DNA from 2 places in the Bacillus sp. MN7755 genome. Region 2 is predicted to be linked to the other one. Evidence: riboswitches for the same ligand, from Rfam matches in the RefSeq annotation. Region 2 holds a riboswitch; the other holds the start of a gene.

Region 1 (4,136 bases), 240 kb from region 2:
ACTAAGCCCTGTTAAGAAACCTGCTTTTGAAGAAGTTGTATAAAGTAAGCCGAATGTTTGTAATACATAGCCAACGCATAAAAAGAATCCAACGATTAATCCCGCGAGACTACTCTGTTTTATATCGTGTTTTGAAGCTTTTTTTGAGAAAATCATTTGAACGAATAATAAAATAATTCCGGCGAATAAAAAGCGAATACCATTAAAAGTAAATGGGCCAACGAAAGACATAGCATTTTGAACGACGACAAATGTAGCTCCCCAAATAAAAGAGACAAATAATAAAGCAAGAGGAGCAATCCAATCTTTTTTCACACTCATACCCCCGTTAATTTTGTAAGATAGCTTTTCTAGCTAATTCATCAGCGACTTTATTTTGACTACTTGGAATCCACTTAATAAAAAAGAGATCGAAACTTTTTATGTACTGCAGTGCTTCCTCTAATAGTGGTGCAAACATTTTATTTTTTGCGTATTCTTTTTCAACAGCTCGCTCGACAAGTTGCGAATCTGTACGAAAAGAGACAATGTTATAATTATGCTCCGTGCAATATTTTAATGCCGCAAGTAAAGCGTGGTATTCTGCTTCATGATTGGACATTGTCCCGAGGGGTAATGATAATTGTACAGCTGGTTGAACTCCTTTAATAAATACTCCTGCACCAGAAGGACCAGGATTTCCTTTTGATGCACCATCAATATATACTTCAATCAAAATGAGAAACCTCCAAATTATAAGATGATCCCCTACTTATATATTTCTTTGAAGTAGGGGATAGAGTAATTAGCCAATTGTAATGCTATAACGACATGTAAATGTTTCATTCGCTTGCAAAGATTGAACTCCTTTTTTTTCCTTGAAATCTTTTGCTGGATTTACTTCATCAGCAATACCGTACCAAGGTTCGATACATAGGAAAGGTGCATTCTCGCCTGGTGTCCATACGCCGACAAATGGGAATCCGTCAAATTCTACTTTTACAAATTTATTATGTTTATGAGAACGAATAGAGATTTCATCCGTATTCATATTTTCAAAAATAAGCGCATCATTTTTAAATAAATCGTATGTAAGTGGTAATTCATTCGTATTTTCAGCGATTAATTGCTTTTTACTTGAAAGGTAAGGTCCTTCTAATACACTTGTTTCTAAGCGTTCAGAACCATTAAATGATAAATGATAATCTGTAAATGATTCGCCCTCTAATAACGGGAAGTTGAAACCAGGATGTGCTCCGATTGAGAAGAACATTTCTTTTGAAGTGGGATTATTCACTTCATATGTTACATGAACGATTTGTCCCTCTAGTTCATAAGACACGAGTAATTCAAATTCGTATGGGTATTTTTTTAATGTTTCTTCATTACTAGTAACGATATAAGTGATTTTCGTTTCACTTTGTTCTTTTACAGAGAATGTAAGATCACGAGCGAAGCCGTGTTGTGTTAAAGAATAAGGTTTACCATCTACGTAGTATGTATTATCTACTAATCGGCCGACAATTGGGAATAAAATTGGTGCACGGCGTCCCCAATAAGTAGAATCACCTTGCCATAAGTATTCTGTATTGTCTGCTTTTAAGCGAACGCTTTGTAATTCTGCACCTTTGTCAGAGATGGTAACGATCACGTTTTCATTTTGAATTGTTGCAGTCATGAAGTAAAACCTCCTAAATCTTTCATATATTTCATTATACGTTGTCTAAAAGAAAAAAGGTAGTTCATGATAGGAATCTATTGACGAAAGGGGGGCTACCGCGTAAAATATAATCTTGTTGCTTAAAAAACGAATAACGTGGTTCGAAACCATCCCACGTAAAAAAACTAAGGAGATTTTGTCATGAATATTAGAACATTAGTCGGTAATGGTATTTTAGCGGCATTATATATTGCTGTTTCTATGCTTATTCAGCCATTTGGCTTTACGAGTGTACAGTTTCGTATTTCAGAGATGTTTAATCATCTCGTTGTATTTAATAAGAAAGCAATTTACGGAATTGTATTAGGTGTATTTTTAACGAATCTCTTTTTCTCACCTATGATCGCTTACGATTTAGTATTTGGAGTAGGGCAATCTATTCTTGCACTAGTTGCAACCATTATTTCTATGCGATTCATTAAAGGTGTTTGGGCTCGTATGATTTTTAATACAGTTATCTTTACAATTACAATGTTTATGATTGCAATTGAACTTCATCTTGCATTTGATTTACCATTTATGTTGACTTGGTTAACATGTGCAGCCGGTGAATTTGTTGTAATGGCCATTGGTATGCCTGTAATGTACTGGATTAATAAGCGAGTACAATTTGAAAGATTTATGTAATAGATGAAAGAGCTATTCCTAAAGGGATAGCTCTTTTTGCATGTGATAATATTGAATATAATTCAGAGACTCTTGATAAAATATAATAAAATAAAGTGAGGCTTTCATTAGCTGGATACATATAAGAAGTCTTACATAAGGGGAATCTAGTATGAAATATAAAATTCATTGGTTGTATAAAACAAAGCGCGGTTTGCAGACGGAATTAACGACAGATTATATGAACATAGAAGATGTACTGCAATTTGCAGAGGATTTCGAGAAAACAGGAAGAGTAAAAGAATTATTATTTTACGATGAAATGGATGCAGAATGGTCATTAAAAGAGATGAAAAAACTGAGTAAGCAAGTGGAGGATGAGCCCCAAGAAATACTCGTTTATTTTGATGGTGGTTATGATGTGCAGACGAAAGAAGCTGGAGTAGGTATATGTGTGTACTATAAAAAAGGAAATAAAAACTACCGAATTCGCCGCAACGCATATATAGAAGGTATATATGATAATAATGAAGCCGAATATGCGTCATTATTATACGGTATGAATATACTCGAGGAATTAGGGATTAAGTATGAAGCAGTTACACTTCGCGGGGATTCTCAAGTGGTATTGCAACAATTGGCTGGAGAATGGCCTTGCTATGATGAGCATTTAAATCATTATTTAGACCAAATTGAACAAAAAGCGAAGCAAATGAAATTAAAACTTGTATGCGAGCCAATATCTAGAAAACAAAATAAAGAAGCACATCAATTAGCAACGCAAGCATTAGAAGGAACAGTCATTGATAGTCATAAAGAAATAACCGAATAGAGAGGTGCAACCGTGGATAAAAAGCAACTCATTACAGAGGTAAATGACTTATTAGAAACGTATTGTGAAGGGTGTTTTTTGCGAGAACATAATCGAAAGACAAATAGTAAATATTATGCTCATTCATTTTGTATTAGGCAATGTACAGTTGGAGAAACATTGAAAAAGTATGGGGAACAGTTGTCATGAAAAAACATCCAGAGAACATTCTCTGGATGTTTTTTTAGTGCTTTGCTTCGTTTAATTGCTGCTCGCATTTGCTTAATTTTTTTTCCTCATTCATTAGAAACGGCTCATCTAAATCTACTGCAACAGATTTCATAATTTCAAGCTGAGAGCGAGCTGCTTCTACAGCAGTTGTGGCATGCTCTAAAGTGTCTGGATCCATTGAAATTGTTGCTGAACCCACCATCTTTTGTGCCGTTTCTACACGGAATTTCACTTCTTCAAAATCATTTACTTCTGATCCCATTTTTACTGCCTCCTTTGTATATTGCGCATTTCACATAGTTTTTGCTCTGTAAAACGGAAATATACAAAGGAATAACAAAGGAGGTTACCAAGTAAGGTAACCTCCTTTCATATGTTGGATTAAAGTTTTACTACGTTAGCAGCTTGAGGTCCACGGTTTCCTTCAGTGATATCGAAAGATACTTCTTGACCTTCTTCTAAAGCTTTGTAGCCGTCTCCTTGAATAGCAGAGAAATGTACGAATACATCGTCAGCGCCTTCAATTTCGATAAATCCAAAACCTTTTTCGTTGTTAAACCATTTTACTTTTCCTTGCATGTTACAATTCCTCCTAAAAACATTTGCTTTTTTCATTTAGTGAAATCCATTTGAAAAGATAAGATAAACTAAAAATGCTATAATCTTGAATATTCTGCTAAATGATTAATTTAAATATACACGAATTGGGAGAATTTAGTCAAGTAAGCGATTTTATTTTTTTGTATTTTTAAATAATTTTCAACCGAATTTTAAATAGGTATAGGACAG
Region 2 (4,136 bases):
ATGATCTTTAGCCGATCCATCCCACGTAAAAGCAGAATCACACCAAGCGCAGCTATAATCACAACCAGCTGTACGAATAAACATCGTCTTTTGTCCTACAACCATTCCTTCACCTTGAATAGTTGGACCAAATATTTCTAAGACAGGGATTTTACTCATCGAGCATCCACTCCCGTCTTACTTCCGCATAACTAGTTGGCGTCTCGAAAAGACGAACAAATTCAACACGAGCTCCTTTATATTCGTTCGCACGATTATCTTTTAATAATGCTTCTGCCATCTTTTCGTAAATCCAAACGACCATGTTTTCAGCAGTCGTATTCATCGCTGGTAACGTTTCGTTTAAATAACGATGGTCTAAATAAATTTCTATTTCATTCTTCCAAATTTCTTTTATATCTCCAAAGTCAATCGCAAGACCTATCTCATTTACATATCCACTAATCCCAAATACAACTTTATATGTGTGACCATGTAAGTTTTTACATTTTCCTTCATAACAGTGTAAATGGTGTGCTGCATCAAATGTAAATTCCTTGCTGACCATTACTCTTTTATTATGATATTTGAGCTGTTTACGCTGAATATCCTCGTCCATTTTTTGCAAATTTTCTACAATGCGAAATCCAAAGAAATTATCCATTAGTTACTCGCTCCTTCGCGTTCTTGTAGGTACGTATCTAATCCTGCTTTACGAAGTTGACATGCTGGACATTCACCGCAACCATCACCAATGATTCCGTTATAACATGTTAATGTTTTTTCTCGAACAAACTCGAATGCTCCAAGTTCATCTGATAATTTCCATGTTTCCGCTTTATCAATCCACATAAGTGGTGTATGAATCACAAACGGATAATCCATGGATAAATTTAAAGTAACGTTTAACGATTTCACAAACACGTCACGGCAATCTGGATAACCACTAAAATCAGTTTCACATACACCCGTTACAATATGACGTGCTCCAACTTGTTTTGCTAATACAGCAGCAAATGATAAGAATAGTAAATTTCGTCCATCTACAAACGTCGATGGCAATTTACCTTCTTCATGTGTAATCTCCATATCGGTTCTCGTTAACGCATTTGGAGCAAGTTGATTTAATAGACTCATATCTAGTACCGTATGTTTAATTCCTAGCTCTTTTGCAATTTCCGCTGCACAATCAATTTCTAGCTTATGACGTTGATTGTAATTAAACGTTACAGCCTCTACTTCTGCAAACTGCTCTATTGCCCAAAATAAACATGTCGTACTATCTTGTCCTCCACTAAAAACAACAACTGCCTTTTCTTTTTTCATTTCACTCATTCTCCTTCTCTACTACGAATAAGAAGAAAGAACGTTCTTGAACTGTCACAATAAAAAAACAAAACAATACCTAAAGATATTGTTGTTTCCATAGTTTTTTATAGAGGGAGTTCGCGAACCTCTCCCGTGCATTGCACGGAATTCCTTCTTTCATTGACAAAGGTTATTGTAACATATTGTATACTACCAGAAAAAATTTCTGATTTTTCCGCTATTTCTCATTTCATTTCTTTCATTTTATAGTATGATTAATTTAATGTGAGAAGAGAGGAGGCATCCCACTGAAACCCTTTATTATTTATCTCTTTTTAAATATATTATTCATCCTTGTTACAATGCTCGTATACCATTTATTTTGGAATCAAAAAGGGAAACGTTCTCCTAAATTAAATTCAGCAATATTTATTGTATTATGTTGCCTCGTTACTATACTATGTATCACTTTCGCAGCAAAAACAAATTATGGATTTCAATTTGATATGCGTCATATCGTATTAATTGTCGGTACATTAACCGGAGGTCCTATTGCTGGTGGATCTATATTAGTTGTATTAAATATATACCGCTTCTTATTAGGAGGAATAGGTGTTTTCCCATCGATTATCGGTTCTATCCTTCTATTTATTGTCCTATTATTTACATACAAATTTTTCAATCGAACTTCTAATCGTATAAAAATAATACTTGCTATTATCTACAGTCTCACATACGGATTTAGTTGGATACCTTTCTTCCTTTCAAAGGTTACAAACAAGGCTGATTATATACCACATATTATTGTGTATGAGTTATGTACGATACTTGGTACGATCCTTATTTTATATTTACTACACATATTACAAACTCAAGTGCGTCTCCAAAACGAACTTATGAATGCTGAAAAATTTCATTTAATTGGTGAAATGGCAGCGTCTATCTCTCATGAAATTCGCAATCCATTAACTTCAACGAAAGGATTTTTGCAACTTTTACAATCAGATACATGTACTGAGCAGGAGCGAAAATTATATATTGACATAGCCATCAACGGAATCGAACAAGCAAACCACGTTCTTACAGATTATTTAACCTTTGCAAAACCAAGTATTGAAAAAGAACAAAGATTACAGTTAGAAGAAGAACTACTACATGCATTATCGTTAATTACACCGCTTGCTAATTTAGCAAATGTGCGTACACATTATATAAAGCAAAGCACTTCTTTTTTTATCGCGGGAGAAAAACAAAAACTAAATCAATGCTTGTTAAATATTTTAAAAAACTGCATTGAGGCCATGCCAAAAGGCGGTGATCTTTATTTCACATTAGTTCCTGATCATAAACATATTCAGTTATATATAAAAGATACAGGAGTCGGTATGGATACCGAACAAGTGAAGCGTCTTGGCTCTCCTTTCTACTCAACAAAAGAAAAAGGGACTGGACTTGGAATGATGGTCGTATTCAGTGTTGTTCAAGCTATGAATGGAAAAATTGATATTATAAGTGAAAAAGGAATCGGTACAACCTTCTTATTAACTTTTCCACTCATACAAAAAACGTGATGAAATAATCATCACGTTTTTTCTGTTCCTTCAACTAATTCAGCAAAAGCTTTCACTTTTCCATGTGGTTTTTGATTTTCTTTACGTGCTTTCCAAGCGCGCTCTTCTTCTTTCTTTTTCTTGGACATACTTTTCAACTCCTTCTTTCCTTTCTCCATCTAGTATTCCAAAATAAGAAAGAAAACTATGCACATATCAAAAAAGAAGTGGTCTCCCACTTCTTCCTAATTATCTTTGTAAAATTGCGTGTTTCGCCTCTTTTAACTGCGTAAGATGTCTTTGTTCATGCAAATCAAGAAATTGAATCCACTGATACAAATTCAGATCATTAAAAACAGGATGCTTTAATCCATTTTCAAATAGATCTTTTTCATCTATAACACTATGAAGCGCGTGTAATAGTTCTTGTCGTGAATGTTCTAGTAATTGAATTCCTTGCTGTTTTTTCATTAACGTTTCTGTTGGTTGCATTTGCTGAGGAGCTTCTCGTTTATGTGTGCGATCAAGCGTAAGTTGGAGGTCTTTAAATGGAGTCGTGTTTCTTTCATTTTTTTGTAAAGCATATACAAGGGCAGACGTGACAGATTGTTCAACTAAATGCAAGTGATGCAAAATTTGAATAATACTCCATTTATCACGGCGTGGCTTTACATTCACTTCTGTATCATTTAACATTTCAATTTCTGATAATAGCGTGCTTCGAGTAGACTGTAATGAGTTCACCAAACTTTCTAAACTCACATCCATATTAGATTGAAGCATACTTCTTTCCCCCCTTTTTGTTGGTGAAAAGAGGTGCTCCTTATTAGAAACACCTCTTTAGTATTCTGAATTTTCTTTTATTATCTCATCATTTTCACATTATGTCGATGTTAAACATGTGAAAAAAAGCGCATGTTTTTTACAATTTTGTGTCGTCAATCGCATGTAGCCATGCTTCAATTTCTGTAATGACGCTTTTTACACAGCCTTCAGCAAATGGTGATGTTAAATTTGCAACTTCTACTAATTCTAAGAACGATTTACTTCCACCTTGTTGGCAAAGATTCACATAATCTTCCCACGCCTCTTGTCTATTATCTCTTGCACGTTTCCAAAATTGCAGTGCGCAAATTTGTGCTAACGTGTAGTCGATATAGTAGAACGGCGAGCTATAAATATGCCCTTGACGTTGCCAGAATCCACCGCGCTCTAAATAATCATTATCTTCATAATCACGATGCGGCAAATACTTTTTCTCTATATTACGCCATGCTGTCTTACGCTCTTCTGGCGAAG

The links. Region 2 has a riboswitch for preQ1 ahead of queC (7-cyano-7-deazaguanine synthase QueC). Riboswitches for the same ligand answer to the same signal wherever they lie in the genome.
Region 1: it holds a riboswitch for preQ1, as region 2 does, so the genes downstream of both, ACYVEC_RS10285 (QueT transporter family protein) here and queC (7-cyano-7-deazaguanine synthase QueC) in region 2, are expected to answer to the same signal.

What each region holds. Positions count from the first base shown of each region.
Region 1 covers NZ_BTRL01000008.1:617,430-621,565, forward strand. The annotation lists gene ACYVEC_RS10270 (DMT family transporter) at 1-315, opposite strand, end outside; gene ACYVEC_RS10275 (reverse transcriptase-like protein) at 329-715, opposite strand; gene ACYVEC_RS10280 (aldose 1-epimerase family protein) at 785-1,657, opposite strand; PreQ1 riboswitch class I at 1,790-1,834, shown strand; gene ACYVEC_RS10285 (QueT transporter family protein) at 1,841-2,326, shown strand; gene ACYVEC_RS10290 (ribonuclease H family protein) at 2,478-3,137, shown strand; gene ACYVEC_RS10295 (zinc-finger domain-containing protein) at 3,150-3,326, shown strand; gene ACYVEC_RS10300 (DUF2564 family protein) at 3,361-3,609, opposite strand; gene cspB (cold shock-like protein CspB) at 3,729-3,926, opposite strand.
Region 2 covers NZ_BTRL01000008.1:373,587-377,722, reverse strand. The annotation lists gene queE (7-carboxy-7-deazaguanine synthase QueE) at 1-159, opposite strand, end outside; gene queD (6-carboxytetrahydropterin synthase QueD) at 152-643, opposite strand; gene queC (7-cyano-7-deazaguanine synthase QueC) at 643-1,305, opposite strand; PreQ1 riboswitch class I at 1,399-1,442, opposite strand; gene kinB (sporulation sensor histidine kinase KinB) at 1,650-2,858, shown strand; gene ACYVEC_RS08980 (DUF6254 family protein) at 2,870-2,986, opposite strand; gene ACYVEC_RS08975 (DinB family protein) at 3,087-3,620, opposite strand; gene ACYVEC_RS08970 (M3 family oligoendopeptidase) at 3,760-4,136, opposite strand, start outside.